One region of the Pseudoalteromonas sp. 1181_04 genome, then DNA from elsewhere that is predicted to be linked to it. Evidence: predicted binding sites of a transcription regulator. Region 1 holds the regulator's gene; the other holds the start of a gene.

Region 1 (3,215 bases):
ACGGATGTACGCTTGCCTAAGTGTAGTGGTGTTGCTATCGCGGTTAATATACCATTACGTGATGCTTTTAGATGATTGGCATTGATCTCCTGGCCAACACAATAAAACTTTGTAAAATCAACAGCAAAGTTTGCAGCATAACTCGCCACCGTTTCTGCAAGTACAACATTTGCGCCGCCATGCACCATACCCATAGGGTTATGATGAGCTGGGATCGCGGGCATCGTTGCTACTAAATAATCATCGCCTATTTCACTTATTTCAATGCCCATGGTTTTCATCAATGTGCCTTGACCACTTATGCCGTCATCAAGTTGCTTACATTGTGCTAGGGTGATCGGTTGATACCAAATACTCATCTGCCTGCCTCACTAAGTTATTTACTAAATCAGTCTACACTTTTAAACATTTTCCTACAGTTAAGATCATAAAAATAGATAAAATGTACCTATATTATCTAACTGTTAATGGATCTTAAGGATGAAAGTAAAGGTATTTGGATGTGGTGCAATATTATTAATGAGCCTTGTTGCTCAGCCGCAGGCTGTTGCTAGTACCCAACATCAACTCGATATTGGTTTTACCGATTTAGCTGGTTTAGATGAATCTTTTTTAGGCGCACGGTATCGATATTTTGCGCAAGATCTTGAATCGTTGACTGGTCCATACGAGCTAAAAGCGTATTTAAATCAAGTCAATAATTATGCTATTGGTGGGTTTGCTAATGATGATTTTAGCTATTTAAATGCCGATGCTGCCATCTATGGTCCCGCAGGATTAGTTATTAGTGCCAGCGCGCAGCGCCTCTGTGAGGATAATAGCTATTGGCAAAATACTGATTATTTAGTGAGTGCCGCTGTTGGTAAGCAAATGAATGAGCAGTTACAACTAGGGTTCAATATATATTACAGTCGCTTAGAGCGCCATGATATGTGGTTTGGCAAAGATAATGAAAGAGTCGCGGTTGAATGGACTTATGCTCCTTATGTTCGTTGGACAAATATAGTTAGCAATCAAGGTTGGGATTTAGAGCTAAAGCAATTGGCAGGGCGTTATCGTTATGTGCAGGGGCAGGCGGTTTATTATGTAAATCAAGCATGGTCAGTGGGAGTCGTTGCTAATATTCGTAATCAGAAAAATCTAAAAGACAACTATGAACTGCAAACGCAATATTGGTTTAATCAACATGTAGCATTAAAGTTTGGTCTTGGATCTGCGCTTGATTCTGGAAGTGGTTTAAATAGTATGAGCTTGTTATTAACGGCGCGATTTTAAGCCAATTTATATTTGCGATTTTCAGATAACTGTATATACTCACAGTTAAATGTACTGTATGGAAAACCAGTTGTATGCGCCCATTAACGAATCGCCAAGCTCAAATTCTCGAACTTATTAAAGTTTTTATTAAAGATACCGGTATGCCGCCAACCCGTGCTGAGATTGCGCAAACGTTAGGTTTTAAAAGTGCTAATGCAGCGGAAGAACATTTAAAGGCATTAGCGAAAAAGGGCGTTATTAAAATGAAGCCCGGTGCCAGTCGAGGTATTCAGTTAGTTGAAGAGGATGAGCCGGAACAACTTGGTTTACCTCTAATAGGCAGAGTTGCCGCTGGTGAGCCTATTTTGGCAGAGCAGCATGTTGAAAGTCATTGCAAAATAGATCCACTCTTGTTTAAACCGGCTGCTGATTTTTTACTGCGTGTGCAAGGCATGAGTATGAAAGACATTGGTATTATGGATGGCGATTTATTGGCTGTACACAGCACTCAAGTTGCTGAAAATGGCCAGGTGGTGGTTGCCCGTGTTGATGACGATGTAACAGTAAAACGCCTTGAAAAAGCAGGTAAAAAAGTTTTTTTACATGCTGAAAATGATGAATTTTCACCGATTGAAGTGGATCTTGAACATGAATCTTTCAATATTGAAGGGTTGGCTGTTGGGGTGATCCGCAACGCTGATTGGATGTAAATTTTTTGATCTATATTTTGCACCAAATTGGTGAAGTTTGGTGCATTTAATTTTTTACCGCTTTAATGGCTAGATTTTATACTTAGCTATAGCGTCCTAAGCCCTATCAAATCTACTTACCAGCTACTTTTAGCCCTCTAATATTATCCCTAATTACAAAATAACGCGCTGATTTTTAGCTGTTATTTATGCACCAAAAAAGAATTTAATTGCTCTTAAAACTTGCTAATTGTTCATTTTTTAACTAATTGGTTAATACACTGTGTTAACAGCTACTTTAAAAGTCTAACAATTTTGCTCAATAGCATAATTTAGGGTTGCGTTAATATTCAGTAACAATAAAAAATAACGAATTGGCGCGAATAAAGCTGTGCCGCCTTTTCGCTTTGCGTTTTGCAATAGCATTTAAAGGAGCCGTCACATGGGTAAATTGAGCTCTACCTTGTGGCTTATATTGTTTGTTCTACCGCAGCAAGTATTGGCTAATAGCCAGTTTAATATGCGTAAGGGCGTAACAGATATAAGTAATGATGTTTATCAGCTGCACATGACAATATTTATTATATGTTGTGTGATTGGGGTCATCGTGTTCGCCGTGATGTTTTGGGCACTGATCCACCACCGTAAATCTAAAGGGGCAAAACCAGCCCAATTTCATGAAAGTACTAAAGTTGAAATCCTTTGGACGGCAATCCCGTTTGTGATTTTAATTGGTATGGCAATTCCTGCGACAAAAACTTTGATTGCAATGGAAGATGCTAGTAAAGCTGATCTCACCATTAAAATTACTGGTTCTCAATGGAAATGGCATTATGAGTACATGGGTGAAGATGTTGAGTTTTATTCAATGCTTGCTACACCTCAAGATGAAATAACTAATCTTGCAAATAAAAACCCTAATTACCTGCTTGAAGTTGATAAACCTTTGGTGTTGCCAATTAATCAAAAAGTACGATTTTTAATGACCTCAGACGACGTTATTCATTCTTGGTGGGTGCCTGATTTTGCAGTGAAAAAAGATGCTAACCCTGGGTTTATCAATGAAACTTGGACCAGAATTAATGAAGAGGGCATTTATCGAGGGCAATGTGCAGAACTATGCGGAAAGGATCATGGCTTTATGCCTGTGGTGGTTGAAGCTAAATCTGAGCAAGCATTTGCAAACTGGCTGAGCGAAGCTAAGCAGGCAAAAGCAAACGCTGCAATTGCTGATGCTGCCTTATTAGATCAAACATTACCAAAAGAAGA
Region 2 (3,215 bases), on a different contig from region 1:
AATAACGTACGTTTATTCATTGGTTGTTCCTAATTACTGTATGTTCAGATCAAAACAATCAAATAAATTAATTGTTAAAAATGTTAACACAATCAAGTCCTGTTTATGCTTGTACTGCAGTGCTACCGGTGGCATTATTGCGCTAAAAATGACTTTATGCAATGCTAATTACTGATTGATTAGTTTTAATTTCATCATTTAGTTTTGTTTTTATGCGTTTTAAATAAATATATTTAATTAAAATTAATGGGTTAGGTTTTGTTTTAATTATTTAAAAAAATATAAAAATAATAACGATTTATTTTCTAGTTTTTATTATAGTGTTTTTTGATACTTGAAATTTAGTTAACATTTGTTCCTTTATTGTTTTTTGATATGACTAGATATTTGCATGTTACGGGGCTGGTTCTAACGCAATATTGATATGCTTTATGGATGAGTTAGTTGTTTATAGGTGTTGTTGTGAAGTACTAGAGTATGTTGACCTTTCAGAATTAAAATTTGTTTAATCTAGGAGTGATTTAATCGTGACAAGAGGTTTTTAACCTAGTGGGCTCGCTACTGCTACCGCGTTATTCTACTGGCGGAAGTAATCTGAGCTTCGGATAATAAATCTATCTCCAGCGGCTATTTTTCAATGTTAACTGCGTTGAATTTATTTGTAATAGGCATGCTATTGACGCGTAAATTCGCCTTATTTTCCCTGAAAATTTTGGCTGGAGAGTAAAAGTAATATTAGTGCTTTAAATCAATGCGTTAGAAAACACATGAACCAAAATTTAGGTTAAGCAACAAAGAGTTAATCGCACTTAGACAGACCACATTGGCTTGCGAGTTTTTTGAATTTATGATTATTTATAAATACTTACGGTAAAAACTATACTCTAAGAAAGTGTTACACGCTGTGGCATTTTTTATATTTTTTACCACTACCACACGGGCATTCATCATTGCGGCTAATTTTTATATCTGCAACAGGGAAGATCTCACCATCGAGATAACGCCACTGGCCATCTTCTTTTATGAAGCTTGATTTTTCATGCAGTTGGCAAAACAAGTTTTGATAAAAATAGCTAACACAAAATTCAACACAACCAGTGTACTCTTGCTGATCTGCACTGATCACGGCTAATTTTATAAAGCGGCAACTATTAGCAAAATCGGCAATTTCTCTGAGTGGGTTTGCTGCTTGTTTTTCTTGTGCATAAGTTTGGTAAATATACTTAGCATTTTTTAAGGCATAAGCAACAAAGCGAGAGCGCATTAGTTGCTCTGGGCTTGTTGCTTGTATATTGCCTAAATGCAATTTTTCACAGCAATCGCTATAGCTTTGTTCGCTGCCACATAAGCAAAGACTGTCAGTGAGTGAGGTCATAATTAAAATACGCTTTATTAAAAAACGGCATTTTAACAGCTTATTGTGCTAATGCTATCTCTGTAGCTTGTTGGGTTTTAGTAAAACAGTATAGTTTTGCACTGGCTTGATCTAACTTTAATGACAGGTTAGCTATTTGATTGTCTCTCACAATGTCTGTCCAGGTGATCACCGCTGCAAAGTTACCGTTATGTAGTGCAGAATTTAGTACATACTCTAAATTAACCAGATGCTTTTGCCTGATCACTAATAGTTTACTGGTATCAATAGAACATGAATCGAGTAAAGCTTTACTTGGTACGTGATCCGGTGCAATCAGTAACGTCCATGCGTTTTTATTATTGTAATGGTGTAACACCTTTAGAAGTTCAAAAGTTGCAGAGATCTCATCTTCTATCTGAATCAAATTTACTGATGCGCTTAAATTATCTTGTTGATAGCTTTTAACTGTTCTGACGGTAATTGGCTGTAACATAAGTTTCACTCACTGGTTGTTTATACAGTACTCATATACAGTAGTTTATACAGTGTTTGTGTGCAAGTGTTTTTTGCTATCTTTTTGAACGATTTTTATATTTATTTGATACCATCAGCTTTGGAAATGTGCATAAAATAAAATAATTTACTATAAAACAATATATTACTTAGTTACATTGAGGTGGCAATTGATTTTAATGAAAAGGGTAGATTAGTCCCTTTTCAAGGTGAGTTGGGGATCAGGTGAGCAAACTGCTGTTGGTGTATTTGCTCATACAGTGTTGCTGCATAACACTGGGCATCTTTAAAGCGGCGGGTGGTTAGATGTTTACGTAAATCAGTTAAGGCAGTTGCTGCAGGCTCATAGCCTTGGCTACTGGCTAAACTTAGCCATACCGCGCCATGAAAAACACTAGTAGGTACGCCTTGGCCTTTGATAAAAAATAATCCGAGATAAAATTGGGCTCGCTGATTACCTGACATTGCAGCTAAGCGCATCCATTTAGCTGCGAGAGGAGGTTGATCATTTTTTAAATAATACAGGGCTTTATTAACAGTGTTATCAGGAGTATCAGCTTTAACCGCACTGTGTGGGGCTTTGCTCGGTTGGGTGATAAACGATAATACGTTTTCTAACTGTTGTTCTAAATCTAAGCCAATTGGCGAGGTATCTGTCATAGTGCCACACATATTATTGTTGTCATTTACCTGCTCAGTTTAGTCTAATATCAGGTTAATTGTCCTGTTATTCTTGAAATATATGATAAAATCACGCAATTATTGTCATCTAAAATGAAACTCACTTATGCTCGACGCGTTATTTAAAATTAGCGACCACAACTCGACTGTGCGCCGCGAATGTATTGCTGGTCTCACTACCTTTATTACTATGGTTTATATTGTGTTTGTCAACCCTGCTATGTTGGCTGAAGCTGGTATGGATCAAGGTGCTGCGTTTGTGGCAACTTGTATTGCTGCCGCTATTGGCTGCTTTATCATGGGCTTTTGGGCAAATTATCCGTTAGCTTTGGCTCCTGGTATGGGGCTTAATGCCTTCTTTACTTATGGTGTTGTATTAGGTATGGGCTATACCTGGCAAGCAGCATTAGGGGCTGTGTTTATGTCGGGCTGTATTTTCTTGTTCCTGAGTTTGTTCAAAGTCAGGGAGTGGATAATTAATGCTATTCCATTGGTGTTAAAGCAAGCCATTGCAACAGGAATTGGAGCGTTCTTAGCGTTAATTGCGCTTAAAAATGCCGGGATCATTGTGGCCAGCCCTGCAACATTAGTGCAGCTGGGTGATATAACGGCTGCCGGTCCATTGTTGGCTATTTTTAGCTTTTTTGTTATTGCAGCGCTACTT

The links. Region 1 encodes LexA, which represses DNA repair genes until DNA is damaged. Its sites were predicted from a motif close to TACTGTATNNNNATACAGTA; they were not measured.
Region 2: FW757_RS13910 (SulA-like leucine-rich domain-containing protein) is a predicted target of LexA. The motif match lies at 1,861-1,880, and genes of this name have one in related genera.

What each region holds. Positions count from the first base shown of each region.
Region 1 is NZ_VXCS01000004.1:31,305-34,519, forward strand. It holds gene FW757_RS04110 (PaaI family thioesterase) at 1-359, opposite strand, end outside; gene FW757_RS04115 (hypothetical protein) at 481-1,275, shown strand; gene lexA (transcriptional repressor LexA) at 1,350-1,967, shown strand; gene coxB (cytochrome c oxidase subunit II) at 2,389-3,215, shown strand, end outside.
Region 2 is NZ_VXCS01000015.1:88,487-91,701, reverse strand. It holds gene FW757_RS13920 (pectate lyase family protein) at 1-20, opposite strand, end outside; gene FW757_RS13915 (YchJ family protein) at 896-1,375, opposite strand; gene FW757_RS13910 (SulA-like leucine-rich domain-containing protein) at 1,416-1,850, opposite strand; gene FW757_RS13905 (sel1 repeat family protein) at 2,075-2,530, opposite strand; gene FW757_RS13900 (NCS2 family permease) at 2,658-3,215, shown strand, end outside.